2 regions of the Polymorphobacter sp. PAMC 29334 genome follow, and region 2 is predicted to be linked to the other one. Evidence: predicted binding sites of a transcription regulator. Region 2 holds the regulator's gene; the other holds the start of a gene.
What was found. Region 2 encodes LexA, which represses DNA repair genes until DNA is damaged. Its sites were predicted from a motif close to GTTCCNCNCTTGTTCT; they were not measured.
Positions count from the first base shown of each region.

Region 1: KZX46_RS03650 (ImuA family protein) is a predicted target of LexA. The motif match lies at 4,564-4,579, and genes of this name have one in related genera.

Region 1 covers NZ_CP080242.1:794,498-809,294, reverse strand. Annotated here, with positions in the region: gene ligD (DNA ligase D) at 1-2,441, opposite strand, end outside; gene KZX46_RS03665 (DUF5961 family protein) at 2,551-2,787, shown strand; gene KZX46_RS03660 (Ku protein) at 2,867-3,739, shown strand; gene KZX46_RS03655 (hypothetical protein) at 3,740-4,291, opposite strand; gene KZX46_RS03650 (ImuA family protein) at 4,598-5,194, shown strand; gene KZX46_RS03645 (HEPN domain-containing protein) at 5,416-6,366, opposite strand; gene KZX46_RS03640 (hypothetical protein) at 6,471-6,779, shown strand; gene KZX46_RS03635 (IS66 family transposase) at 7,711-9,318, opposite strand; gene tnpB (IS66 family insertion sequence element accessory protein TnpB) at 9,400-9,762, opposite strand; gene KZX46_RS03625 (transposase) at 9,759-10,217, opposite strand; gene KZX46_RS23190 (hypothetical protein) at 10,261-10,386, opposite strand; gene KZX46_RS23440 (GtrA family protein) at 10,431-10,814, shown strand; gene KZX46_RS03615 (hypothetical protein) at 10,777-12,321, opposite strand; gene KZX46_RS03610 (class I SAM-dependent methyltransferase) at 12,331-12,975, opposite strand; gene KZX46_RS03605 (glycosyltransferase) at 12,972-14,036, opposite strand; partial or broken gene KZX46_RS03600 (winged helix-turn-helix domain-containing protein) at 14,291-14,797, shown strand, end outside.
Region 2 covers NZ_CP080243.1:2,288,276-2,303,072, reverse strand. Annotated here, with positions in the region: gene trpD (anthranilate phosphoribosyltransferase) at 1-219, shown strand, start outside; gene KZX46_RS14645 (alpha/beta fold hydrolase) at 229-1,059, opposite strand; gene trpC (indole-3-glycerol phosphate synthase TrpC) at 1,251-2,039, shown strand; gene moaC (cyclic pyranopterin monophosphate synthase MoaC) at 2,036-2,530, shown strand; gene glp (gephyrin-like molybdotransferase Glp) at 2,527-3,729, shown strand; gene lexA (transcriptional repressor LexA) at 3,765-4,448, shown strand; gene KZX46_RS14620 (DUF1330 domain-containing protein) at 4,921-5,214, shown strand; gene KZX46_RS14615 (ComEC/Rec2 family competence protein) at 5,297-7,477, opposite strand; gene KZX46_RS14610 (hypothetical protein) at 7,518-7,835, opposite strand; gene gltX (glutamate--tRNA ligase) at 7,879-9,315, shown strand; gene KZX46_RS14600 (citrate synthase) at 9,347-10,630, shown strand; gene KZX46_RS14595 (hypothetical protein) at 10,649-11,761, opposite strand; gene KZX46_RS14590 (hypothetical protein) at 11,931-14,057, shown strand; gene KZX46_RS14585 (dicarboxylate/amino acid:cation symporter) at 14,091-14,797, opposite strand, start outside.

The DNA.
Region 1 (14,797 bases), on a different replicon from region 2:
CGGTCGTTGCGGAGGTAGTCGAGGAAGATGCGCCCGGTGCGCTCCTTCTTCGCCATGTTGATCAGATAGCGGTCGGGAGCGTCGGCGGCCATGACCTTGCAGACGTCGCGGGCGAACGCCTTGGCCGTCGGCCAGTCGACGCCTTTGCCGTCGAGCGGGGTGACGATGTGGAGCCCCTTGCCGCCCGTTGTCTTGCAGAAGCCGACCAACCCGAGCGCCGACAAGCGGTCGCGGACCTCCTTCGCGGCGGTAATGACGGCGTCGAATGGCACATCGGGCGCCGGATCGAGGTCGAACACGAAGCGGCCCGGCTGCTCGGGCAGGAAGGGCTCGCAATTCCACGGGTGTAGTTCCAAGGCCCCGGTCTGGGCCGCTGCGACGAGCGCCTCGACGGTGTCGAACCGGATGTACGGCTGGCGGTCGCCCCGGACCTCTACCTCGGTGATCAGTGACGACTGGCCCTTCGACGTGTGACGCTGGAAGAAGTTCTGCTTGCCGGTGATCCCATCGGGCATGCGGATCATCGAGCACGGTCGGCCCTTGAGGTGGGGCAGCATCCATTCGCCGACCGCCTCGTAGTAGCGGGCGAGCTCGACCTTGCTCACGGGTTGGCCGTCGTTCGCGTCGGGCCAGAGCGCCTTGTCGGCATGCGAGATCGTCTGGCCCATGACGACGGTGGATCCACGCGGCATCACCGTCGCCGACCGGACGGTCGTCGTCACGACTGGCGTCGGTGCCGGAGTGTGCAGTTCGGTCGTCGGCGGGGCCGGTGCCTCGGCTTCGACCTCGGCCGCCAGCTTATCGTCGCGCAGCCCTTTGAACGACGCCTGGCGCAGCGACCCATCGCCGGTGAACCCGGCGTATTGGATCTCAGCCACGAGTTCGGGCCGCAGCCAATGGATGTCGGCGGTCTTGCGAGGTGCGCCCTTGCCCTTGAACGGACTGACGTCGCTGGCCAATGCCTTGAGCTTCGGCATGATCGCGGCGACGACGTCGCGGCCGAACCCGGTGCCGATGCGGCCGACGTGGACCAGTTCGCCGTCGCGATGGACCCCCGCGATCAGCGAGCGGAACGCGTCGCCGTTGGTCGTCCAGCCGCCGAGCACAACCTCGTGGCCTTGGCGGCACTTTGATTTCGCCCAGCTCTCGCTGCGACCGGAGACGTAGAGCGCGTCGACCTTCTTCGAGACGATCCCCTCGAGATCCATGCGGCACGCCGACAGCAGAACGGCGTCGCCGGCGGTGACGAAGTGATCGACGTAGCGCAGGTTCGCCGCGTGTCCGTCGAGGCTGGCGGCAAGTCGCTCCTTCCGCGCGAGCAGCGGCAGCGGGCGGAGGTCCTCGTGGCCTTCGAACATCCTGTCGAATGCGAAGAATACGAGATTTTCCGTCTTCCCGTCGGAAATAGCGGCCTGCAGCCCGGCGAAGCTGGGCGCGCCGGTGTGGTCGAGCGCGACGACCTCGCCGTCGACGATCCCGTCGCCGAGCTTGGCACCGGCAGCGACGATCTCGGGGAACTTCGCCGACCAGTCGAGTCCCTTGCGGCTGAGCAGCGTCGCCTTGCCGCCGACGGTCCGCAGTTGCATGCGGTAGCCGTCGAACTTGATCTCGTGCGCCCAACCCGAGCCGGCCGGGGGCTTGTCGACCATCGTCGTCAGCTGCGGCTCGATGAACGCCGGCATGACTTCAGCCACGACGGCCTTGGCCGACTTGCCGGGCTCCGCGGGGGACTTGGTCTTCGTTCCGGCGGCCGCCTTCGGTCCCGCCGTCGCGGTCGAGCGGTTGCTCTGCCACACCGCGCCGGCGTCGGCACCGCCGGCGGTCATGAACGGCTTCGCCGAACGGCCCTTACCGGCGGCGATGTCGGGCATCGTGCGCTTCGACGCCACCGAGCGGTCGTCGTCGCTCGGACCGGTGACGTTGCCCTCGACCGCCCCCTCGTCACGGTGCTTGATCAGCAGCCACGCATTCTTCGGCCTGCCGCGGCCGTCGCCCTTGAGCCGGACGATGACCCACGAGCCGTGCATCCGCTCGCCCTCCATGACGAACTTGAGCTCGCCCTTGGCCAGCGCCGCGGCGATGTTCTCGAACCCCTTCTCGGGGGCCCAATAGCCGCGATCCCACAGCATCACCGTGCCGCCACCATACTGGCCCTTCGGGATAATGCCCTCGAAGTCGCCATAGTCGAGCGGATGATCTTCGACCTCCATCGCCATGCGCTTGTCGTGCGGATCGAGCGAAGGCGCCTTCGGCACGGCCCAGGAGCGAAACGTCCCTTCGAATTCGAGGCGGAGGTCGAAATGGAGGTGGCTAGCGGCATGCTTCTGAATGACGAAGCGCAGCGCCTGCGACGGCACGACCTTGGCGTCGTCGCCCGACGGCTCAGCGGTCTGCGCGAAGTCCCGCATGCCTTGGTATTTTTCGAGCTTGGTCGTGGCCATCGGCGCCTCGGTAGGACTGGTCAGATAAACGTCCGACAATCACAATGATCGCACTTGATCGATGAGTCGATTTTCTCGTCGCGGCGTTGAGGGTGAAGGAGAACAGACCATGCCTCAAGCCGCGACCCGCCGGTTCAGCGTCCACGCCCGGCACATCGACCAGCATCACGCCCGATTGCTCGACGAGGCGTCGTTCGAGGCGGCGGCGGTCGCCTACGTCGAGGATTTCCATCCACCCATCGCCGACGACAACGAGATGCGGGTGATCGTGCGCGAGGTCGGCACCAGCCACGAGCATTGCTTCACCATCGATCTCGAGACTGGTGCGACGACCCCCTGCGGGTGACGATATCGGTCGGGAAACGATTTCGCGCGAGGGTCGTTGATCGCTCCTGGCGCCCTCGTCCGCGCCGCGAGGAAGCGACATGGCGTATCGTCCAAGCTGGCAGGGTCATCTCAAGCTCTCACTCGTGACCTGTCCGGTCGCGATGTATACCGCGACCAACGCCGCAGGCGATGTTCACTTCAATCTCATCAACCCCGAGACCAACAACCGGATCAAGATGATCACGACCGACCCCGACACGGGGCCGATCGAGCGGTCGAAGCTGGTCAAGGGCTATGAGGTGTCGAAGGGCGAATACATTCTGCTGACCGACGACGAGATCAAATCGGTCAAGCTCGAGAGCACCAAGACCATCGACATCGAACGCTTCGTCGCCGGCGACGAGATCGATCGGCTCTATTGGGACAACCCCTATTATCTCGCCCCCGACGGCAAGATGGCGCAGGAGGCGTTCGGCGTCATCCGCACCGCGATGGAGAAGTCGGGGCAGATCGCGCTCGGGCGCATCGTCATGGCGACGCGCGAGCGCATCTTGGCGCTCGAGCCGCGCGGCAAGGGTATCCTTGCCTACACGATCAGGTCCGACGCCGAAGTCCGCAAGTCCGACGAGATCTTCGCCGGCATCAGCGACGACAAGGCCGACGCCGGGATGATCGCGATCGCCGAAAAGATCATCGAGCAGCGCGAGGGGCCGTTCGACCCGAGTCAATTCGTCGACCGGTACGAGAAGGCGTTGAAGGACCTGATCGAGGAGAAGAAGAAGGGTCACAAGCCCGCCGCCGTTGCCGAGCCCGACAATACCAACGTCATCGACCTCATGGCGGCGCTCCGCGCCAGCCTCGAGGGTAAGAAAGGTGCCGCCAAGTCGGGGGCCAAGGATGCGGCGAAGGACGACAAGGCCGCGGCCAAGAAGGCGCCGGCGGCGAAGCCGCGGGCGCGCAAGGCCGGCTGATCAGTCGGTGCCGCCGGCCTTCCGGTAGGCGGTCCGCGCCTCGACGACAGCACCGGTCGCCTGTTTGCGCTGCTCGACATACCGTGCCTGCGACGCCTCCCGTTCCGCATCGAGCTCGTCCTGCCGTCGGCGGAGTTCGGCCTCCTCGCGCTTGCGGTCCTCGTCGACTTGGCGGAGCGCGGCCTCGGCCTTATCGAGCGGCCTGCGATCCGCAGGCTTCTTCTTTCTAGGCGGCTTAGCGGGCGGTTTTTGGGGATGGACGTCCTCGGCCCACTTTCGCGGCGCGTCGGGGATCTCGGGAAGGCCACGGGGCTTCAGTTCGAAGGGGTTTGTGGTCCCGATCAGCCGCCGAAGCGGCACGCCGGGCTGCGCCCGCGCCGCCTCGACTGCCTGCGCGTCGTCCGTCTGCCTCGCCTGGCCGCTGGCGAACAGGTTTTGCCGGGTGCCCCACGCCTCGAGCGCCGCCGTCTGGCTGCGCGCCGCGACGACGGAATCGTAGAAGCCCATCTGGGCTGAGAATACCTTGAGCTTGGGATCGACCGCCTTTTTCATCAAGTCACTCCGAATTACCTCTTCGATGTGGGTTGTCCCCTCGCACCGCGCTACTCCAAAATCCTCGTCGATGGATCCGCGATCCCGCCGACCGTGTCATCTTAGCCGGGGACGTAACCGCTGCTGTAGATGACGATCGAGTGGTTCCCACCCCCGCGAGCGTCGATCATCTAGGCGCCGACGACCACTCCATGATGCTGAATTCAGTTGCCGACCCCAACGCGCTGAAGGGCCGAAGCCACAACCCGGCTTGACGTCGGCGGTCGTTGATAAGAACATAGAGCGAACAAACGAGTCGTGCTTTTCATGTCCGCCATCGCATCCAGATCAGAATCGCTGTCGCGTCTCCGGGAGCATCTCGCTGTCGTCGAGGGCGCGAACCGGCTTTCCGCGCTCGGCTTTTCCGTTGCCGCGCTCGACCATAGGCTGGCGGATGGCGGGCTCCACGCTGCCGCGGTGCACGAGTTCGCTCCGGCCGCGGCGTCGCTGGGCGACGATGCGGCGGCTACCCTCTTCATCGCCGGCGCCGCCGCGCGGTTTGCCGCCGCCGCCGACGCACGCGTGCTGTGGGTCGTCGGTCGCTTCGATCTATATGCGCCGGGGCTCGAGCAGGCGGGACTGACGCCGGCCAAGGTGCTGTTTGCCGAAGGACGCGATGACAAGGAGGTCCTGGCGCTCATGGAGGACGCGCTCCGGCACGGCGGGCTCGCCGCGGTGGTCGGTGAGGTCAGGCGGGCTGACATGATCGCGACGCGGCGCCTCCAGCTCGCCGCCGAGGGCGGCAGGACACCCGTACTGCTGCTGCGGCGCTGGCGGCGGCGTGGCGTCAGTCCGTTATCCGAGCTGTCCGCTGCGACGACGCGGTGGCGGATTGCCTGCGCAGCACCGCGGCAATTGAGATAACGTCTTTCAGGATAGCCTCGCCCTCACCCGTCGCGACGCTATTGACCGACTTGAGGCGTCCATCATCCCACCGCGCGAAAGTGGTGTCCGTGTCGGATGCGCCTCCCGAAACTTTGCCGGCCGAGAAAGCCTGCCTCGACTACCTGTTGCAGCTGTTCGAAGACCTCAATTTCTGTGACGAGATGCTCGACCGAGAGGCCCCGCGGCGCCTCTTCTTCGCTTCACCCAGCGCTACGGGCCGCACCGTTCTGGGTCGACGTCACCGCCGCTTCGAGCACCGCAATGCGGCTGGCGCACACAGCATGGACCGCTTGACCGAGCGTCTCGACGCACCGCCCGAGCCACTCAAGCTCGGCGGCATCGATCCTGTAGTGCTTCGAGTAACGCGCCTTGACGTAAGCGTCCTTGAGCTTCTCGAACATCACGCGATGTTTGCGGCTATCGCGCGGCCACGCGTCGATCAGACGGGCATCGAGCCGCTCTGCCTGCGACCGCAGGAAGGCGATGTTATGGACGTGCGGCGTGTAGAACGTCAGCACGAGCAGAACGCAGTGGTAGAGGCTCTCGGCTGCCTGATGATATTCGAACGCAGCGTGTTTAAGGAGGCCCTGGGTAAAAGCATATTTTGCAAGTTTGTCGCGGCCCATGGCTGCCGGCAGCCATTCCTCAAAGTACTCATTCGCCATGCATAGCGCCTGCTCAGGCGTCTTGGGCTTGGGGGTATGGAGGTCGGTGTCGTCGGACTGGTAGAGGGCGATGCCGTCCCTCGCGACATCCATGAAAAAGTAGCGCCCGTGCGCCAGTCCGTCGTTCACTTCCTGAAGGGTATGGACTATGAAATTTACCGGGGTCCGAAGCGTCTTGGTTATCGACAACTCGCGGATGAGCCTCTCTTCGGCGTCACCCCAATAGGCAACGCGGTCGGTCAGCTCGCCCTGGTTGACGATGATCAGCAGGTCGTAGTCCGACTGATAGCCTTTGGCGGTGTGCGGCTCATCGATCCAGCCACCGCGGGCGTAACTGCCGTAGAGCACGACCTTTTGGATCCGTCCCGCTGCCCGCTTGCCGATAGCGTTGGCCTGCGCCAGCTCGAACGCCTCGAATAGGATCGCGATAACGCGCTCAAGCTCGCGCTGCTTCGCCGCCGGCAGATGGTCGATCCCGGTTTTCATCGCCCACAGGATATCAGTGGGGCAGGGGGGCTTGGCAAGGGAGTTGCAAGCGTGGTCGTTCGTCGGATCAAGATATAGGCCACTCGCTTAAGTTATCGGAGCGTATGGTCCGCTTGAAGCAAGATCGTTGGCATGTGATCGTCCATCCCGATTGGCGGAGCGTCGCGTTCAAGCACAAAGCCTGCGGCGATAATGGCCCCGGCAACGCGAGCAAAATAGTGCATCTCGAACACCAGCGTTTAGCCGTACCAGATCGGATCAGTAAAGATGTGATGGCGCAGTTAATCATCGACGATTGCAGTCAGCGGCGATACGATCGCGAACCCGCCGTCGCGGGTCGTGACAAACCAGATGCCCGAGCCAAAGGTGAAGGGGCGGTATGCTTAGATTATCGGTCTCGGATTACCCAGTAGTGAAGGCATATCATGCCACCTGTTGGCCCCATCAACTCGCACTCCCTGTCTGTTCACTTCAGAGTAACGACGTGGCTGTGACGCTCCCCAAGCGGAACAAACAAAGAACACTTTCATTAAATAGCATTTTGTGCAGTCAATCCGCGGCTGGAACCCGCCACAAGGCGGGGCTAAGATACTGCAGGAAAAAGAAAAACAGCGAGGTTACAGCTTTGATACGGCGCAAGCTGTCGGGCAATGCATTCCTGCCTTGTGGTGAGCCCGACAGAATGTGATTGACCGCCCAATGCGCTCCCAACGGCTTCACGCTATGCTTCGCCGCCGGGTCGTGGCATTTTGCCGAGAGACCAGCGTTGTCGCAAAAAGCGCTGGGTCAGGAGATGCCCATGGGCAACGTCACCGCGCGATCGGTCCTCTATGTCTGCCTATTGGTTTGGGCCATAATGTTTGGAGTGTATGTCGTCGGCCTTTGGACCGAGTCTGCGGTGCCAGAATTCAGCAACGAAGACGATCATGTTATAGTTCACGACGCATCGGTAGTTGCACATCGCGGAACGGTTACCCCTTCAGCGGGAACATCACTGTCTGTTCGCCTGAAAGAGCAATAGCGCCGCAGTAAGGCCCAATCCTAAGGAAACGATCATCGGCCTGCCTTGCCATCTATGGATGGACTACTGAGTGCTTGAGCAACACAAGAAACCAGACCTGCCAGACTGTTCCCAAAAACCAGACTTACAGGTAATTTTTCCGAGTTGTTGGCAAGCACCGCAAAGTAGCCGCTGTCAACCAGCCTAGAATTTTGAAATCGTAGAGATATCTGAATCATGGCAGGCTGTAACAGATTTCGGGCTTCTGGATTTAGACCGTAAGCCACTCGCGCGATAAGGGGGTCGGGGCAACCCCTCGACCGTAAGCGATGTGCCGAGGCCCTTCAGGCTTGGAAGTTCCACGGCATGAGCTGATTGAGGTTCTGGCTGGAGTGTCCGCGGGCAAGGCGCTCGAGGGTGTCGGTGAGCCAGGCGAGTGGATCGACGGCGTTGAGCTTGGCGGTCTCGATGAGGCTGGCGATGACGGCCCAGTTGTCGCCGCCGTCGTCGGAGCCGGCGAACAGGGCGTTCTTGCGGTTAAGGGCAATGGGCCTGATGGTCCGCTCGACGGTGTTGCTGTCCATCTCAACGCGGCCGTCTTCGACGAACAGCGTCAGGCCGGTCCGTCGCGAGGTAGCGTAGCGGATCGCTTCGGCCAGCTTGCTCTTGGCGCTGACCAGGGGGAGCCGGGCGGTGAGCAGTCGGAACAGCGCGTCGACGATCGGCTCGCTCTTCTCTTGCCGCAAAGCGCGACGGGCTTCGGCGTCCTTCCCGCGGATCTCGTCCTCGATGGCGTAGAGCGCCTTGATCAGCTGTAGTGCCTCGGTGGCCGTTGGTGAGGCGTCGGCCCTGGCGAGCTCGAAGAACTTGCGGCGCGCATGGGCCCAGCAGAACGCGAGCGCCACGTCATTGCGGCGGCCGAGCTTGTTGTAACCGGCATAGCCATCGACCTGCAGGATGCCGCTGAACCCGGCGAGATGTGCCAGTGGCCGCTCGGACTTGCGGTCGGGCGCGTAGATGAAGGCCACCGCCGGCGGATCGGTGCCGCCCCATGGTCGATCATCGCGGGCATAGGCCCAGATCTGCCCGGTCTTGGTGCGTCGTCGTCCTGGATCGAGCACCGGTGCCGTCGTCTCGTCGGCGAACAGCCTTGGTCCCCGCTTCAGGACAGCAAGCAGGTGATCCCGCAGCGGCGTCAGCCACCAGGCGGCGCGGCCGGTCCAGTCTGCCAATGTCGAACGGTCAAGGTTGACGCCCTGACGGGCGTAGATCTGGGCCTGGCGGTAGAGCGGCAGATGATCGGCGTACTTGGAGACCAGCACCTGCGCGACCAGCGCGTCGGTCGGCAGCCCGCCTTCGACGATCCGCGGCGGTGCCGGCGCCTGCACGACCTGGCCGTCGCAGGCACGGCACGCATAACGCGGACGGCGGGTCACCAGCACCCGGAAAGCTGCCGGCACCACGTCGAGGCGTTCGGCCACATCCTCGCCGATGGCATGGAGATCACCGCCGCAGCAGGCACACTGCTTGCTGTCGACGTCGATCAGTTGCTCGACGCGTTCAAGATGCGCCGGCAGCTGGCCGCGGTTGGTACAGCGCTGCTTCTCGGCGCGCGCGTTGGGTGAACTGATCGTATCCAGCTTCGCTTCCACCTTGGCGAGGGCGATGCCGAGATCCTCGAGCACCAGCTCGAGCTGGTCGTCGTCAAGCTTCTCCGAGCGGGGACCGAACCGGTGACGCATGAAGGCGGCAATGATGCTGTTCAGCCGAGCGATCTCGGCATCGGCTTCAGCCTGGACGACGGCGTTCTGCTCAGCTTCGGCGCTAATGCGCGCGACCTCCGCCGTCGCGTGCTCCACCTTCGCCATGAGCCGCGCCGTCTCGGCGTGGGCGGCGACGATCATGGCGCGGAGCACCTTGGGATCGTCGGGAAGATCAGCTACGGCGAGCATGATAGCGGTAGTGAATCACGCGCGCGCACGCGCGTCGAGGGCTACCGCCGATATGAGTCAATCTACCGCAGGCACAGTGGCTTAGCCGGCGATCTGCGGCACTCTCGTGCGTCTGGCCTGATGCACCCGGCGCCAGTCCAGACCTTCCACGAGTGCGGCGAGCTGGGCGGCGGACAACCGCATCACGCCGTCATGAACAGACGGCCAGCTAAAGGCGCCGGCTTCCAGCTTCTTGGCCATCAGGCACAGGCCGGTGCCGTCCCACCAAACCAGCTTGACCCGGTCGGCCTTCTTGGCCCGAAACACATAGACGACGCCGGAGAAGGGATCGCCGCCGAGCTGGGCCGTCACCAGCGCCGCCAGGCCGTCCATCCCCTTGCGGAAATCTACCGGCCGCGTGGCGACCAGCACGCGGGTGGCACCGCTTGGCCCCGGCGCCGTCAACGGCTGCCCTTCAGCGCATCCAGTACCGCCGCGATCAGGGTCGCATCGGCACCGCGGCCGATCCGCACCGAAATGCCGTCCATGCTCACCTCGATCGGGGCTGGGATACTGCCGCGACGGGCAGACCGACGTCGTCGCGGAGATCTGGCCGCCGATGTTGCGGGTAGCGGCGATGGAACCTCTTCAGGCTCGACGATCGCCGGCACGAACAATGGCGCTTCGGCGGGCTCCACCGGGCGGCGCAGCTGCCGCCGCCACGTGAACAGCTGGCTGGGGCAGATGTCGTTCCGACGCGCCACGTCACAGACGGTGATGCCGTTGCCGGCATAGCTCTCGGCAACGATCTGCGCCTTCTCATCATCGGACCATGGCCGACGCCGCCTCGTGCCGGTGAAAACCTCGATCCGCGCCGCACGACCGCCCATCGAGCCAGCATCGTCACATGACATCATCATAGCATCAGCACCGCCAGCCCCTGGGACAAGCAGGACTCGCGGGTTACGCCGTCATGAGCAAGGCGGGGTCAGCACAGCGCTTACCCTCGACCAGCGCGCCGCGCAGCGCTACAGGGAGCGAGAGAAGCACGGCGAATGACGCCGTGCCGTTGTAGGCCAGCCGCGCCATCGCCTTTCGATTATAGCGTCTCAAGCGGTAACAAGGTGACATAAATGAGCACTCAGTTAGGCCGATACGCTATCGCAGGTGCAGTTGCCGCAGCATTATATTCACTGATATATCTGATATTCGCCGACAAGCTGCTGCCGCAGGGTGAAGCTGAGTTCGCTGTGGTTCCGGCTTTTCTAGCTTCGTTGCTGCTGAGCTTCCAGCTCCATAGCCGTTGGAGTTTTGCGGGTCACGGCAGCCGAAACGAAAAAGTAAGGCTACCGTTGCGTTTCCTCGTAGTCCAAGCGGCTGGCCTTGTCACCAATGTCGCTCTTACTTATCTAGTGACCAAGGTCCTGATGGAGCCGAATTGGGTAGCCTTGCCCCCGACACTGATCCTTACGCCACTTCTTACCTTCGCGGCGCAGCGGATATGGGTGTTTCGATAGTCGACGTAGCTGCAGCTGCGGGCAGGTGGACAACGCGTGAACCAACGCGGATTTTGCGAGGGAGTGCCTCGTCGATCGCGTCTGCAACGGCCGGATTGTAACGTTCGTCAAACCACGTGGATCCGCGATCGCCGTCACTCAATACCGCGCCAACTCGGTGATCTCGGATCCGTGCAATCACGATGCGCTCGTCCCATCTACCTGCCCGCGCCAGCTCGGCGAATATTGCTGGCTCCCAAACAATTTGACGATGCATACGCATCAAAATGACCATCTCGTCGGATATAATATCGCCTTTGACGGGTCCGAGTATCTGCACGAGTTCGGCATCCTCACCTCGTCTCGCGTTAATCGACTTTAACAGCCATCGGTTCGGGTGTCCCACCATAGAGAGTGCCAGCAATAGTGGTATTAGCGCCCAACAAATCGCCCTGATGGGTGAACCAAGCGAGAGCTGGCTCGAGGCGCTCTGCAAGATTGATGCTACGGCGAACGCGCCGCAGACCGCTAACCCCGCAATCCACTGAATATAATATGAACTACTCGATCCGAACTTACCTGTTGTCACCAGCGATAGCGTGGCAATAGGAACGAAGAACAGAATTGCTGTCCTGGTCAATTTAGGTTCTGTCTTGAGGCGACGATCGCGCCATGATTCTGCAGCCATCTTCAGATAGCCCGATCCACAAATCAGAAATAATGGGATGTCGAGGCGAGTTCCGTCTCGAAGGTTGGGAAGTATCCGTGCCATCTCGAAACGGTTAATATTATACAAAAAGAGATGATATATTATTCCGCCGTGCGTCTGCCAAACTAGCGCAGCAAGAACTAGAGCACCAAGCAAAAGGGTTGTCGAGATCGCTCTTGTTGCCTGTTGGGGACGAAGCAGTAGGAGTGTCACAAAACTTGCCGCAGCAGCAACTACCGAAACTTGCTTGCTAAAAGCAGAGAGAACAAAGCAGACCGAGGCGACATAGATCAGCCCCTTGCGTCGGTCGCACTGCGTGACGCACCATAACCCAGCAATCGCGAAGAAACAGGCAATAGCGTCCACACGCATTTGAGGAGCCCATCGGTAGACCGCCTCGAAAAGAACAAACATTATACTTCCGGCGATCGTCGCAATCCGAGAGAAAAGCGCGGGGCCCTGAGGCATAATGCGTCGTGCGAGATCACCGACAAAAAACGCAGAGCCGGCGGTCGAGACCAGAGAGACTATCCGCCCCGAATACAGTGGGTCCAGCCCCATCGCCGCGAGCGTGAAAGTAGCGAGGTGAAAAACAGGAGGATAGTGGAACACGATAGCGGGAAAGCCATCGATTGGTGCATAGCCTCGGCCGGCGACGATCTCGACCATCTGTTTCCAGACAATCCCCTCATTATAATCAAGACCATAAGGAAAGAGCAGCGCTTCAGTGCACCACCAAAGGACTCCCACAACCGGGATCGCGGTAATTAGCGACAAGATAGCAAGATATGTCGATTCGATTAACTTAGACTTTCGCACAAACATCTATCAGGCAACACTACTTGGTCGCGCAACAACGAGCATCTGTTTACCCATAGGCTTAATAGGACTTTTCAGATAGGCACCTATTAGCATATCGGATGTCGGTAATCGAGACTTGACTGTCAACGGTAAAAAACGTGGATGCACTTCCAGTACTTCCCACCCGTTTGCTTGTAAGAAGTCAACGAGGCTAATATGTGAGTAGACTGCAATATGAGTATAGTCGTCAAAATACTCACGATAAGCAAAGCGATAATTGGGCTGCAGAATTGTGAGCGTTCCTCTCTGCGAAAGAAGCGGTCGCAGCCGACTAAGGACCTTGGAAAACTGTTCCTGCTCGAGATGTTCGAAAAGGTTCGATGCAAAAGCATAATCGACCGAACCGAGTTCTATCCCAGACAGCTCCTCGACTGAGCCGATGATCACCTCTACTCCGGGACTAGCATGATCGTGGAGGCCCGCCCATTGGTCGGTAGCGATGCAACGTCTCGCACGGACAGTGTTTATGAAGTCACCATACCCAGATCCCATATCAAGTACTGTGTCCGCTAAGCTAATCCGTTTGCTGAACCAAAAACGCCATAAAGCGCGCCAAACCTTGGCGCGCTTAGGATCTAATGCCAGACGGGTATCGTGATAGGCGTTACTCATGTCATCCACCGCCAATCAAAAAGAATGCCGTATATCATCCGGACCCCGACCTTCAGTCCTCGCATATTATTTATATTCCCGCCCTTACTAATGCCGACGCGAGGATGAAATGTTATTGGACACTCGACGACGACGAGATCAAGTCCCAAAGCGCGATCAAGAAAATGTGCGTTGAACTCAAGATTGATAGCCGGGTCTACTGCGGGAAGAAGGCGCTCTAGGGCGCTCCGGCGGCATAGTTTGTAGGTCGTACCTACGTCGGTCATTGTCCCACGACCAAGATGCTTAGCTTCAAGGAGCTTTCCGACAAAAAGATTTCCGTAATACATAAAAGTGCTCAGCTGCGTCTCATGCTGCCGGAGTGGCTCGACCGTGCGCGTACCGTTTACGATGTCGGCGTGTGGCGCATACGCAAGCAGCTTCTCGATATCATAGGAACGAAACGTAAGATCGCCCTCACATAGAACCACAAATTCGGTATCATCGAACGCAGCGGCTTCGCTCAGACAGCGAAACACGCATCTACCATAACCGGGCTGGAGTTCGTTATGCGTAATTGCCCCTGCCTCCAAAGCGCGCTCGAATGTTCGATCGACGCTATTATTGCTCACAAGGATTACGCGTTCGACCATCGGGTTTTCGACGAAGTCGCGAACAGCCGGGCCGACACTCTCCTCATCGTTATATGCGGTCAGCGCAACAGTCACGCGGCGTCGCTCTATTGCTGTGAAGCGAACGGGTCGATCGGGTTTCCGGTGCCTCAACAAGTAGAGGAGGTCGAACATAATTAGCGCCAAGCCAAGCACGAGCGGGACACCGCTGTACCAAACGAGCCACTCGGCCAATGAGTCAAGACTATGACCGTATGGTAAAATATAGCGCGGGAAGACCAGCAAAACGCCAAGTACGTATGTGCTTAATCCGAGCGCTGAAATGAGAAGACCATAAAGCAGATATGGCGGATGCCGCCGACGATCCGCGGCAAATTGCCTGCTACTGTCCGCCGCGTCATGCACTGCAGCCCCCTCGTCGTTAACCTTTGCCCAGAGGCCATCGGACACTCGCATGGATGTTGCAGTGCGGCAAGAGCCTAACAAATAATAAAGACGTCATGCGATCTCCATCGTGCATCGTTTGCCATTCCGTCGGATCAGGCCCAAGCTCGGGCGGGGAGATACGAGTCCAGCGCACAGGGCTAACACCAACAGTCGTGAAGCCTGGCTTACACGGGCGATTCCCAGGAGTCCGCCGACGTGATTCAGCGTTCCCTGTCGAGCGAGGTTGCGTTGGCGACGGCGGTTAGGTTGAGGGCGCATTGACGAAGTCGGAACTGAGGTGGCTGGCGCAGTCTCGGCGCGATGCCGGACAGGTCCGTCGGCTTCTAGTGCTGGCGGTGATTTATGATGGTGGCAGTCGGATCGAGCGGCGCGGATCGGTGGCGTCGGCTTGCAAACGGTGCGCGAATAGGCGCTGAGGTTCGACTGCAACGGACCCGCTGGCCTGGTCGATAGCAAAGCCCCCGGGGGCGGCCGAGGCTCGATGCAACGCAGAGAGTGGCGCTGGCGGCGGCCGTCGAAAGCGGTCCTATCCCGGCCACGTATGGCGTCGTACGCTGGCGACTGGTCGATCTCGCGGCGTGGGTTCACGACAAGTTCGCCGTGTCGATCAGTCCCCAGACGCTGAGCAGCGAGCTGCGTGCGATGGGACACCGCAAGCTGACGGTGCGGTCACGCCACTATGCGCAGGACGCGGACGCCATCCCGGCATTTTAAAAAATAACCCCCCAGATGGCGGCGATCCGGGCCGCGCTCCTCCAGGGCAT
Region 2 (14,797 bases):
GCACTGCGCGGAGGCAGCGCCGCCTATAATGCCGCCGCCCTGACCCGGCTGCTCGCCGGCGAAGCGGGGGCCTACCGCGACGCCGTGCTGTTCAACGCCAGCGCCGCGCTTCGGGTGGCGGGCGTGGCGGATGACTGGCGCACCGGGGTCGAGCAGGCAACAGCCGCGATCGACAGCGGAGCAGCAGCGCGGCTGCTTGCGGCGTGGATCGCGGCCTGAGCGGCGCTTCTACCCGCGGATGAACGCAAGCAGGTCGGCGTTGATGATGTCGGCGTGCGTCGTGTGCATTCCGTGCGGCATGCCGTCGTAGCTCTTGAACGTCCCATGCTTGAGCAATGCCGCCGCCTTCGGCCCGGCGTCGGCGTAGGGCACGATCTGGTCGTCGGTGCTGTGCATGACGAGGACGGGCACGTCGATCGACTTTAGATCCTCGGTGAAGTCGGTTTCGGAGAACGCCTTGACGCCGTCGTAATGCGCCTTGATGCTCCCCATCATCCCCTGCCGCCACCAATTGTCGATGACGCTCTGGCTGGGGGTCGCGCCGGGACGGTTGTAGCCGAAGAACGGCCCGGCCGGGATGTCGACGTACGATTGCGCGCGGTTGCTGGCGGTGCCGTTGCGGAAGCCGTCGAACACCTCCATCGGCGTGCCCTCGGGATTCGCTTCGGTCTTGAGCATCAGCGGCGGCACCGCGCTGATGATCGCCGCTTTCGACACGCGGCCAGGCGCGGCGCGCGCGACGTAGCGGACGACCTCGCCGCCGCCGGTCGAGTGGCCGATGTGGACCGCGTCATGCAAGTCGAGCGCATCGGCAACCGCGGCGGAGTCGGCGGCATAATGGTCCATGTCGTGGCCGTCGTTAACCTGCGCCGAGCGGCCGTGGCCGCGGCGATCGTGCGCGACGACGCGGAAGCCGTGGGTGAGGAAGAACATCATCTGGTTGTCCCAATCGTCCGAACTCAGCGGCCAGCCGTGGTGAAAGGCGATTACGGGCGCGTCTTTCGGACCCCAGTCCTTGTAAAAGATGTCGGTGCCGTCGGTGGTGGTGATCGTCGTCATCATCGTCTCCCTCGGTCGTGTGCGGGCGCCCCCCGCAGGCGAATCACTCGGACTAACGTACCACATGGTACCATCGTTCGGTGAAGGTTCTGCGGCAGTCTCGGGCAAGGCACCCATCGACGTCGCCGCTCGGATGAGGCGAAGCGTCCGCCATGCTTCCGTGGCGCGCCGGTCCGTTCTACACACGCGTCATGTCCGATATCCTTGCCCGCATCTGCGCCATGACGCGCACCGAAGTCGCCCGCCGCAAGGCGCTGGCGTCGTTCGCCGATCTCGACCGCGCCGCCGCCGCGCAGACCGCGCCACGCGGCTTCCGCGCCGCGCTCGACCGAACCGCCGCGACCGGCTTCGCGCTGATCGCCGAGGTCAAGAAGGCATCGCCGTCGAAGGGCGTCATCCGCGCCGACTTCGACCCTGCCGCGCACGCCCGCGCCTACGAAGCAGGGGGGGCCGCGTGCCTTTCGGTGCTGACCGACGCGCCATACTTCCAGGGGCATGACGACTATCTCGTCGCCGCCCGCGCCGCGTGCACCCTCCCCGTCCTGCGCAAGGACTTCATGCTCGACACGTGGCAGGTCGCCGAAGCGCGGAGCATCGGCGCCGACGCGATCCTGATCATCGTTGCCGCGCTCGACGACGCCGCGATGGCCGAGATCGAGGACGCGGCGATCGAGCGCGGGATGGACGTGCTGGTCGAGGTCCACGACGCTGCCGAGCTCGACCGCGCGCTGCGCCTGCGGAGCCGCCTGATCGGGGTCAACAACCGCGACCTGCGCGACTTCTCGGTAGACTTCGCACGGACCTACGAGCTTGTGGGGCGCATCCCGCCGGGGGCCACCGTCGTCGCCGAGAGCGGGCTGACCGGCCCCGCTGACCTCGCCGCAATGGCCGCACACGGCGTCCGCGCCTTCCTCGTCGGCGAGAGCCTGATGCGCTGCCCCGACATCGAGGCGGCGACCCGCACCCTGCTCGCGGCATGAGCCTCACCCACCTCAACCCCGCCGGCGAAGCACGGATGGTCGACGTCTCGGCGAAGGCCGTCACCGGGCGCATCGCCGTCGCCGAGGGCACGATCCGGGTCGCCCCCACAGCCCTCGCCGCGATCCGCGACGCAAGCCTCGCCAAGGGCGACGTCATCGCCGTCGCGCGCGTTGCCGGGATCATGGCGGCAAAGCGCACCGCCGAGTTGATTCCGCTTTGCCACCCCTTGCCGATCAGCGGGATGGAGGTCGACCTTGTCATCGAGGATGAGGGCATCCGCGCCACCGCGACGGTCCGCACGACACACAACACGGGGGTCGAGATGGAAGCGCTGACCGCGGTTTCGGTCGCGCTGCTGACGGTCTACGACATGGCGAAGAGCATGGACCGCGGCATGACGATCGGCGGCATCCGCCTGCTCGCCAAGCGCGGCGGCAAGTCGGGCGACTGGAGCGCCCGCCTCGACGGCGACACGGATATCGCCGAGTGAAGCCGTTGCTTGGCGTCGACGAGGCGCAGGCGCGGCTGCTCAATGGGGTCGTTCCCCTCCCCGCCGAAACCGTTCCCTTCGCCGCCGCGCTGGGCCGCATTCTCGCCGCCGACGTCGTCGCCAAGCTCACCCAGCCGCCGTTCGCCGCGTCGGCGATGGACGGCTACGCGATTCGCTGGGCCGACCGCGCCGGGCCGTGGCGGCTGACCGGCGAGAGCGCGGCGGGGCGCAGCTTTGCGGGCCATGTCGGTCCCGGTGAGACCGTCCGCATCCTCACCGGCGCGCCGCTGCCCGCCGGGGCCGACACCGTCGTTGTCCAGGAGGACGTGGCGCGCGATGGTGACATCGTCACCCTGACCGGCGACGGGCCGCCGCGCGAGGGCGCGCACATCCGTCGCGCAGGATTAGATTTCCCCGCCGGACAGTCGGTTGCGGCAGCGGGATCACGTGTCACCCCGGCGCGGATCGGCGTCGCTGCCGCCGCCGGATACGCCACCCTCCCCGTCCACCGCCGCCCGCGCGTCGCGATCCTCGCCACCGGCGATGAGCTCGTAACGCCCGGGGTCGCGCCGGGGCCGAGCCAGATCGTCAGCTCGAACGGCGTCATGCTCACCGCGCTACTCGGCAAATACGCCGATGTCATCGACGGCGGCATCGTCGCCGACACACGCGAGGCGCTGACCGCCGCGATCGCGGCGCAGGCCGACGCCGACGTCCTCGTTACGATCGGCGGCGCGTCGGTCGGCGACCACGACCTAGTCCAGCCGGTCCTCCGCGAGATGGGCGCGACGATCGACTTTTGGCGGATAGCGCTCCGGCCCGGCAAGCCGATGCTCGCCGGGATGCTTGGCGCGACCCGCGTCGTCGGGCTGCCGGGTAACCCGGTGTCGGCGTTCGTCTGCGCGACCCTATTTGTCGTGCCGTTGCTCCGCGCGCTCGGCGGCGACCTCGACCCCCTGCCGTGCAGCATCCCCGCCCGGCTCGGCGTCGACCTCGAAGCCAACGGGCCGCGCCGCGACTATCTCCGCGCCCGTCTGATCGATGGCGTCGTCGCACCCGCGTCGGCGCAGGACAGCGCGATGCTCCGCGTCCTCGCTGATAGCAATGTCCTGATCGTCCGCGAACTATATGCCGAAGCAACCAAATCGGGTGCGATGGTGGACTGCATCATGCTTGACACCATATCTAGTGTTGCCTAAACGTTCTGCATCGGTTCCTGGGATGGAGAACGACGGTGCTCACGCGCAAGCAACACGACCTGCTGACATTTATCAACGGGCGCTTGAACGAGAGTGGTGTGTCGCCGTCGTTCGAGGAGATGAAGGAGGCGCTTGCGCTCAAGTCGAAGTCGGGGGTTCACCGCCTGATCAATGCGCTCGAGGAACGCGCCTTCATCCGCCGCTTGCCGAACCGCGCGCGCGCCCTTGAAGTGCTGCGCATGCCCGATGCGGTCCAGCGCGCTGTAAGTGCGCCCAAGGGCGAGGTCGTCCACGCAGACTTCCGCAAGCGGGCGGCACCGGCGGTCCCGGCGAACGACATCGTCACGCTCGCGCTTCACGGCCGGATCGCTGCCGGGCAACCGATCGAAGCGTTCGAGGACGACCGGTTGCTTTCGGTTCCGGCAGCGCTACTCGGGCCGGGCGATCACTATGCGCTCGAAGTATCGGGGGACTCGATGGTCGACGCGGGTATCCTCGACGGCGATTACGCACTTGTCCGCCGCTGCGACACCGCCCGCGATGGCGACATTGTCGTTGCGCTGGTCGACGGCAATGACGCGACGCTCAAGATCCTGAAGCATGCCAAGGGCATGGTCGAGCTCGAACCGGCGAACACGATGTATTCGACCCAGCGCTATCTGCCGTCGCGGGTGCGCGTACAGGGCAAGCTTGCGGGACTGTTGCGCCGATACGCCTGATGAAGATCGACTACGCCTGACGAAGATCGACCTCGCGATCCGGCATTTGGCAGGCTGACATTATCGGTGTAGACGTTCCCGTGGGTTTGTCTCTAGCAGTTCGATAGATCGCTGCGGAATGATCTACGTCGAGAAGAATTGATCCGTCTCCGTCGGCGAGAGCCTACGATGTGATCGCAGCGTGGCGTTCAGGCTTACTGCATAGCCCGCCGTGATGGTGGCTAGCCGCGGCGATGCTGGACCGAAGCGATGACGCCGTTGAGACTTCGTGCCACAATGTAAAAAGTCTAAATATTGGCGATCGGTTGGGCGAAGGTAGACTGGCCAGCGCTGACCTCGCCATCGCTAAATGCGACGGTCGAAATGTCCGCCTAAATTTCATTCCTCAAACATCGCATATCAGCAATGCGGCGATATCCACTTTGGATAGTTAGAATCGTCGACAGATGCGAGTTGCAACGAGGGGTGCGCAATGGCCGAGTTTGTTCTCGTGACGATCAAGGTCCACGACATGGCATGGGTAGAGAATTACGCAGCAAACGTGCCGGCGATTATCCGCAAGCATGGTGGCGCATACTTCGCGGTGTCGGAAAGCATTCGTCGGTTCGAAGGTGACGGGCCGGATCTCGACTCGATCGTTTTGCTGACATTTCCCTCACGAGCCGCGACCGAGGACTTTATTTCGGACCCGGATTATGCGCCTTACAAGGCCGCACGGCTTGCGGCGACCTCGGGCGATATGTTCGCGTTCACATCACATGGTTGACCACGAACACGAGCTATAGCGGGACGCGACGCGTGCATCGTTCGCGAAGCCGGCAGTCGAGCGATGCGGTCGCTTGCCTTACTCAATAGGTAGGCTCGTCCGGGTTCGGCGCGGCCTCTGCGGGTCGGCCTGCGCGCAAAGCCCGCCCGGCACCGCTCGCGCCCCCAGCGCGAGGTCGCCAGACACGCGGCTGAGGCATCCACGGATGGTCGCCGGTCAGTTCGCCGACGGTCTCGACCCGCCGCCCCGCGAGCCAGATCGCAACCGCGCCGCTCGTTTCGAGCGCGGTCCGGTCGAGTTTGAGCCAGTGCGGGTTGCACCATGCGGGGAGCCGCCGGTCGCTGACGACGATGTCGGCGGAGGCGCACGCCGGGCCGAATTTCGGCTGGCCGATCCGGTCCTTCGACAGCGTCGCCAGCAGCCGGATCGCGCTCCGCCCGGTGCCGACCCGCGCGACGCAGGCGTCGACCGTGCAGTCGGCATTCGGCAGGTCGGCAATCGCGGCGTCGGCGGTCGACGCGGTGACCCCGCCCCAGACATCGCGGAGATAGTCGCCGGTGCGGTCGCGGAGCAACGCCAACCGCGGCCCCTCGTCGTCATAGGCATCGAGCAGCACCGCGACGTGGTGGCCGTCGGCGCTGACGAGCAGGTCGGGCGGGTGCGAGGTCAGCGCCATCACGGCACCGATCACCACCGGCACCGCGCCGAGCCAGCGCGCGCGACCCTGCCAGATGAACAGCCACAGCCCGCCGCCGACGAGCAGCGCGTACGCGGTGATCGGCATCAACCCAACCCGGACGACCGACCCCGGCCACCCGGCGACCCACACCGCGAGCGCGATCAGCGCGTCCATCGACTTGCCGAGCGCCCACCACGCCGGGGCGGCGATCCCGAGCGGGTCGAGCAGCAACGCCAGCACGAGCAATGGCATGACGATGAAGCTCGTCCACGGGATCGCCAGCAGGTTGGCGAAAACGCCGTACGCCCCGGTCTGGTTGAAGTGGAACAGCGCGGTCGCCGACAGCAGCGCCTCGGCGATGACCCCGGTGACGAGCAGCCCGGCGAGGTGCTGGAGCGTCCGCGACACCCATCCCGCATTCTGCCGCGGCGCCGACAGCCAGCGCCCGAGCCGCGAGTTGAACAGCGCGACGAGCCCGGTGACCGCGGCGAATTTCAGCTGAAAACTTGGCCCGAGCAGCGCCTCGGGGCGGACCGCCATGATGACGAAGCCGCCGCCCGCAAGCAGCCGCAGCGACAGCGCCTCGCGCCCCATGATGACCCCGAGCAGGACGATCACCGTGCCGATGCACGACCGCACCGTCGGCACCTGCGCGCCCGCGAGGATCGTGTAGCCGATCCCCGCGACCGCCGCCGCTCCCGCCGAAATCGCCTTGAGTGGCCAGCGCAGCGCGATCCACGGGCTCAGCGCGAGCAAAGCGCGGGTGATCCACATCGTCCCACCGACGACGATCGCGATATGCACCCCCGAGATCGACAGCAAATGCGCCATTCCCGAATAGCGCATCGCGAGGTTGGTCGCGGTCGAGATGCCGCCCTGGTCGCCGGTGACGAACGCCGCCGAGATCGCCCCGGCGTCGCCGCCGACCACCGTCTCGATCCGCACCGTCAGCCGCGCGCGGAGATCATCGAGCCAAGCTTCGACCCCGGCGGGCGGCGGTGCTTTGCGGGTGATGACGGTCGGACCGAGCGGGTAACCGGTCGCACCGAGCTGGTCGAACCACTCGCGACGGGCGAAGTCGTAACCGCCGGGGAAGCTCGGCCCGGCGGGCGGCAGCAGCATCGCGCGCACCGTCACGTTCGCCCCCGGCACCAGCCCGGCGGGGACATTGGCCTTGAGGCTGATGCGGACGTGCGGCGGCAGGCCGGGGTCGTCGGGATCGAGCTGGAAGCGCACCTGTCCGCGCCCGCTGCGGATCTCGACCGCCTCGACGGTGCCGTTGATCTCGCCCTCGAAGCGGTCGCGGAGGACGGGGAGCGCGACGTCGGCGCTGCGCCACGCCGCGATGCCGATGCCGAGCGCGACGAGCACCCCGCCCCACACGAGCATCCGCCCGGCGCTGCCACGGACGATCGTCCCGGCCCCGGCGACGCCGAGCGCGGCGACCACCGCCGCCAACCGCTGGCTCTCCCACGGCAGCATGAAATACAGCGTGATGCCGAGCCCGAACGCCACCGGCGACCACAGCGGCACTTGCGCGCGCTCGCTGTCGAGCCAGTCGTCGAGCGCGGTCCTCCAGCCCACAAACAGCGGCCAGCGTGCCGTAATGGTGCCTGCCGCTGGGTTAGCCGTCGGCGTGATCCGGCTCGGTCAGCGCCACCCGGTGAAGACGCTGCGTCAACCGCCACGCGATGATCGCGTCGACGGCGACAGCTCCAAGCGAAAGGGCCATCCCCGCCTCGAGCGCCAATCGCTGCAGTCCCCGCGGCAGCCAATGCACCGAGGCCAGCGCGGCGAAGGCCGAAACCCAGATCGCGACCCCAACCGCGAAGATGACCAGCCCCGCCAGACCCAGGCCGCGCGTCGCGGCAGACGGGCGCTGGCGTTTCGGCAGGGTCGGACGCCAGCGACTGTTCGCCGGCTGATAGCTTGTGCTAGACACGCGCCGTCTCCCCCATCCACCCCTCTTCGTTGGATAGTATCACATGGGCGCAGCGCCTGTCGTCACCCGCTTCGCCCCCTCCCCGACCGGCTTCCTCCACATCGGCGGGGCGCGGACGGCGTTGTTCAACCTGTTGTTCGCGCGGCACCACGGCGGCAAATTCCTGCTGCGGATCGAGGACACCGACCGGGCGCGGTCGACACAGGCGGCGGTCGACGCGATCCTCAACGGGATGCGCTGGCTCGGCCTCGACTGGGACGGCGAGCCGGTGATGCAGTTCGAACGCGCCGCCCGCCATGCCGAGGTGGCGAAGGCGCTGCTTGTGGCCGGCCACGCCTATAAGTGCTTCGCCACCGCCGCCGAACTCGAGACGATGCGTGCCGAACAAAGGGCGGCGAAGCTGCCGTTGCGCTACGACGGGCGCTGGCGCGACCGCACCGACCATCCCGAGGGCACGCCGTTCGTCATCCGCTTCCGCGCGCCGAAGGACGGCAGCGTCACGATCGCCGACGAGGTGCAAGGTAACGTAACCGTCGCCAACGCCGAACTGGACGACATGGTCCTGCTCCGCTCCGACGATACCCCGACCTACATGCTCGCGGTCGTCGTCGACGATCACGACATGGGGGTGACCCACGTCATCCGCGGCGACGACCATCTCAATAACGCGTTCCGCCAGCTCGCGCTGATCCGCGCGCTCGATGCGGTCGAGGGCGGCTGGCCCGACCCGGTCTACGCCCACATCCCGCTGATCCACGGCAGCGACGGGGCCAAGCTGTCGAAGCGTCACGGCGCGCTCGGCGTCGACGCCTATCGCGACGAGCTCGGCATGCTCCCCGAGGCGGTCGACAATTATCTGCTCAAGCTCGGCTGGGGCCATGGCGACGACGAATTCATCGGGCGCGAGCAGGCAATCGAGTGGTTCGACCTCGGCGGGATCGGGCGCGGGCCGGCGCGGTTCGACCTCAAGAAGCTCGAGAGCGTCAACGGCCACTATATCCGGCTGGCCGACGACGCGCGGCTCGTCGAGCTGATCGCACCGCGTATTGCAAAGCTGCTCGACCGCGCACCGACCGACGCCGAACGGGCGTTGCTGCACCGCGGAATGGCCGAGCTCAAGCTGCGTGCGAAGGACCTCGACGAGCTCGCATCATCCTCGTTGTTCTACCTTCGGACGCGCCCGCTCCCCATGGACGCAGGCGCACAAAAACTGTTAGACGATCCCGCCGCATCCGCGGTGCTGACGGCGGTCCGAACCGCGCTCGACGGCGTTGAATGGACCACTGCCGCGATCGAGGCGGCAGTGCGGCAGGTCGCCGAGGCGCACGGCCTCAAGCTCGGCAAGGTCGCGCAACCGTTACGCGCGGCGGTGACGGGGTCGGCAACCTCGCCGGGCCTGTTCGAGGTATTGGAGCTGCTCGGGCGCGACGAAAGCCTCGGGCGGATCGACGACGTGGTGACGAAAGGGCCGCGGCAGTGATGCCGCCACTTCTTGAACAAGGACGAGCGATATGACCGGCAACGCCCATCTCAGCATCGACGACGCATCCTTCGACTATCCGGTCATGGCCGGGTCGGTCGGCCCCGAGGTCGTCGACATCCGCAAGCTTTACGCCAACACCGGGCGCTTCACCTACGATCCCGGCTTCACCAGCACTGCCGCGTGCGAGTCGAAGATCACGTACATCGACGGCGACGCCGGCATCCTGCTCCACCGCGGCTACCCGATCGACCAGCTCGCCGAGCAGTCGAGCTTCATGGAGCTGTCGTACCTCCTGCTCAACGGCGAGCTGCCGTCGAAGGCGCAGCACGATGAATTCACCCACACGATCACCCGCCACACGATGGTCCACGAGCAGTTGTCGACCTTCTTCCGCGGCTTCCGTCGCGACGCGCATCCGATGGCGATCATGTGCGGCGTCGTCGGCGCGCTGTCGGCGTTCTACCACGACTCGACCGACATCCACGATCCGAAGCAGCGCGTCATCGCCAGCCACCGGCTGATCGCCAAGCTGCCGACGCTCGGCGCGATGGCGTATAAGTACGCGGTCGGGCAGCCGTTCCTCTATCCCGACAACTCGTTGAGCTACACCGGCAACTTCCTGCGGATGACCTTTGGCGTGCCCGCCGAGCCGTACGTCGTCGATCCGGTGATCGAGAGCGCGATGGACAAGTTGTTCATGCTGATGGCCGACCACGAGCAGAACGCGTCGACCTCGACCGTCCGCCTTGCCGGTTCGTCGGGAGCCAACCCGTTCGCGTGCATCGCCGCCGGTATCGCCTGCCTGTGGGGCCCGGCGCACGGCGGCGCGAACGAGGCGGCGCTCAACATGCTCCGTGAGATCGGCACCGTCGACCGCATCCCCGAGTTCATCGCCCGCGCGAAGGACAAGGACGACCCGTTCCGCCTGATGGGCTTCGGTCACCGCGTCTACAAAAGCTACGACCCGCGCGCCAAGGTCATGGCGGTGACGGCGAAGGAGGTGCTCGACAAGCTCCAGCTCAAGGACCCGATCTTCGACGTCGCGCTCGAGCTCGAGCGGATCGCGCTGAGCGATCCGTACTTTATCGACAAGAAGCTGTACCCCAACGTCGATTTCTATTCGGGCATCGTCATGGCGGCGATCGGCTTCCCGACGTCGATGTTCACCGTGCTCTTCGCGATCGCGCGGACCGTCGGCTGGGTCGCGCAGTGGAACGAGATGATCGAGGACCACGACCAGAAGATCGGCCGCCCGCGCCAGCTCTACACCGGCGCGACCCACCGCGAGTACGTCCCGCTCAGCGCGCGGTAACGACAGCCTTCGGCGGACTTATCGGGCGGCACCGAGCCGCTTGAAGGTCCGCCACTGGGCGGCAAAAAAGCTCGCCGTGGCGTAGGCGGCGAGGACGACGAAGCCCGCGAACCACGCGCCGAACGGCGCGAACGCCAGCCACGACCACAGCAGCGTACCGCGCCGCGCCGCAATGAGCCCGAAGCGCGCCTCGAACGTTCCGGCCAAATCGAGCGTGGAGCCGGTTAAGCGGCGGAAGAAGCCGCGCTGGATGCGTTCGGCGAGCATGAAGCCGATCAACAGCGCCGCGACGGGCCACGCCGTCGTCGTTCCGATTGCAGCGAAGTGCGCCGCCGCTGCGATGAACCAGCCGTACGGCGCAAACTCGATTGCGTCGCCGCCGACCCGAACGCGCTCGACGCGGACCCCGGCGAGTTTTGCTGCGGTGCCGGCGATCGGGCCGCAGAGCAGAGCAAAGAGCAGACCGATCCACATCCAGCCGAGCGCAAAAGCGGTCGCGGAACCCGTTGCGAACCCAATCGCGATAAGCGCCACGGCATCGGCAGGCACGCGAAGCGGCAACAAGAGCCGGACTGCGGCATCCTCGGCGGGCGTCTCGAGCCACCGCCCCGGCGCGTCGCGGCATCCCGGCTGAGTAGCGGCGATCAGCGCCACGGTCGTCTTCTCGGCACCATCGGCATCGTCGGGCTGCGCCCAGACGAGCGGCACATCGCGGTCCAACGTCGCCTCGAACAGAGAGAGCCTCGTCATGTCGACGCGCATCGCCCCCGCCATCAACCCTGCACGGAGCAGCGTCGGCGCAAGATCCCAGTCGCCGAGCGACGCAGCCGTATCGCGGACCAGCGACGCTGGATAAAGCGCGATACCCGCCGTCATATCCTGAGCGTCGATGCGCTCGCTGCCGCGTCCGCTCGCCGCCGGCCACGTCGCGATCGCGGGGGCGGTGGCCAAGGCGAGCGCGGCGACGATCCGGTCGTCGAGGACGACACCGGTATCAATCACCACCACATCGCCGTTGAGCGTCGCCCAGTCGAGCGGTCCCTCGTCGACTACCAATACCCGCGCGATCCCGGCGCGGCGCACCTGCCGCGTTTGGCGTTCGAGAACGGTCAGCCCGCCAACAAGCGGCACTAATGTCCCCGGCGGGGGTAGCGGAGCTGAGAAAAGGACGGCGGTCGACATTGGCCGGGGTCATACGGGCCGCAACCCCGGTCTGCCAAGCGGGCGGACTGTCCTCGCCCGGCGACGGGTGATAGACCCTGTGATCCCAACAGCCGTGTGCGAAGGTGACCGTCCTGCCGTGACCAATTCGTCCGAGACTTCGCGCCGCCGCCCGGTCATCATTTTCCTCATCGGCCTTGCGTGGCTGATCGTCATTGCCGGGGCGATTATCGCCGGGTCGATGAGCGGCAGCTTCGCGCAGCGCGACCCGGTGCTGATCGCCGGGCTCGTCGCGCAGCTCGTGGTCCAGATCGCCGCGCCGCTCGCGGTCGTCGTGATCGGCATCGACCTGCTCCGGCGGTCCGCGCGCCGCGACCTCGACGAGCTCGAGGCACGCAGCGCTGCGGCGGGCGCAGCGACGGCGGCGATCCGGGAGGGGCTGTTCGACATCGACGCGACGCTCGCTGCGGTCCTGACCCGCGTCGAGGGCCTGCGCGCTGCCGCGACAGGCGATGGCGGCGGCCTCGTCCTCGCCGCAACCCGGCTCGAAGCCGGGGCAGCGGCGCTCCAGCTCGCGAGCAACACCGCCAGCGGCGCGTCGCAGCAGATCGGCACGCTCCTCCCCGAAGCCAGCCGCCAGGCAACGTCGCTCGCGACGATCCTCGAACGGACCGCGTCGGAGACGGGGCGCCAGCTCGAGACGGTCGAGACGATGCTCGCCGGGGTCTGGTCGCGCAACGATGCCGCTGCGGCACAGGTCACCGAGGCGAGCGCGACGATGGCTGGGCTGCTCGCCGGGATCGAGAACGCGTCGGTTGCGGCAGCGGGGGCGATCGCCGACCGGACGGCGACGCTCGGGCGCACCGTCGACACCGCGCTCGATCGTGCCACCGCCGCGCTCGACGCGACTCGCGACGGTATCCATGTCCAGACCGATGCCTTGCTCGCGAGCGTCGACCAGGCGCGCGTGGCGCTCGACGCGATCGGCGGCGAGGCGGCGCAGCGGGTGACCGCCCGCCTGACCGCGATCATCGATGTCAGCGACACGCTGGCGGCACGGCTCGCGGATCACGACGCAGGGTCGCAGGCGATGGTCGAGGGAATCGAGCGCAGCTTTGCCATCCTCGACAAGCGGCTCGGTCATGCTGCTGCGATGGGCACCGCAACGCTCGATGGTTTCCAGACGCGGATGGCGGCGATCCGCGACACGGCGGACAGCGTCAACCCGCCGCTGGTGCAGGCAAACGCTGCGCTCGACGATGCGCACGCCGGGATTGCACGGCTGACCGGCGGGGCGGACGGAGTCATCGCGACGCTCGCCGAGCATTTGCCGGTTCATGCCGAGGCCGTGGCGGCGCTGACCAGCGATCTCGACCAACTCAACACCGCGACGACCGCGCTTGTCCCGCCGGTCGATGCGGCGGCGGCGGCGATCGCTGCGGCTGGAGCCGAAGTCGCCCGCCAGCAGGCCGTCGTCGAGAAGGCCGCGCATGGCCTGACCGCCGAACTCGGGACCGCGCAGGCGACGCTCGCGGCGATCGAGGGCGTCGCGCAGGGGTCAGCGCTGACATCGGCGCAGGCGCTGATCGAGGTGCTGTCGCGCGTCCGCGAAGTCGCCAATGCCACCGCCGGCACGATGCGGACAACGCTCGACGCCATCGTTGCCGAGGCCGAGGCGGCGCTCGACAACGCCGGCACCGCGCGCGCCAAGGCTGCATTCGGCGACCCGATCCGTGCTGAGATTGCCGGGCTCGACGGTGCCGCGACGCAGGCTGGATTGGCCGCGCAGGCGACCGCCGACCGGATCGCGGCGCGGTTGATGGGGCTGACCGCGACCGTCGCCACGGTCGAGGCGCGGATCGACGAGGTCGACACCCGATATGACCTGCGGCTGCGCGATGACATCGCCAAGCGGTCGGCATCGCTGCTCGATTCGCTTCGGGCACAGGCGATCGACATCGCCCGGCCGATGGCGATCGAGGTCCGCGACGGCGACTGGGCGGCATACCTCAAGGGCGACCGCGGGCTGTTCGCGAGGCGGGCCGTCCGCCTGATCGACGGCGGCACCGCCCGCGCGATCGCCCGCCACTTCCAGCACGACCCGGTCTTCGCCGAGCAGGCGACGCGCTACATCGGCGAGTTCGAGACGCTGCTCGACCGGGTGCGGGCGGACCGCGAGGGACAGGCGCTGGCGGTGACGCTGGTGTCGTCGGATGTGGGCAAGCTGTACGTCGTGCTGGCGCAGGCGCTGGAGCGATTGAAGTAGGATCTTCCAAGCTTTCTCCGAAGACGCGGAGGATCAGAGGGCCTTCCGCCCCAACGCCGCGTCGAGCTTCGCGTGATCCAGTCCGCCCTCCCACTTCGATACGACGATCGTCGCCACCGCATTGCCGACGAAGTTGGTCAAGCTCCTGCATTCGCTCATGAATCGGTCGACCCCGAGGATCAGCGCCATCCCCGCGACCGGCACCGACGGCACCACCGCGAGGGTCGCCGCGAGCGTGATGAACCCTGCCCCCGTCACCCCCGCCGCGCCCTTCGAACTCAGCATCGCGACGCCGAGCAGCAGCGCCTGCTGGCCGATGGTCAAATGAACGTCGGTCGCCTGCGCGATGAACAACGCAGCGAGGGTCATGTAGATGTTGGTCCCGTCGAGGTTGAAGCTGTAGCCGGTCGGCACGACGAGCCCGACGACCTCCTGCCGGCACCCCGCCGCCTCCATCTTGGCGATCAGGTTCGGCAACGCCGCTTCGGACGACGACGTGCCGAGGACGAGGAGGAGCTCCTCCTTCAAATACGCGACGAGGCGGAAGATCGAGAAGCCGCAATACAGCCCGACCCCGCCGAGAATGACGAAAACGAACAGCAGCGAGGTGATGTAAAAGCTCACCACCAGCGTTGCGAGATGCGCGAGCGTCCCCAGCCCGAACTTGCCGATGGTGAACGCCATTGCGCCGAACGCGCCGAAGGGCGCGGCGCGCATCAGGATCGCGACGATGCGGAAGA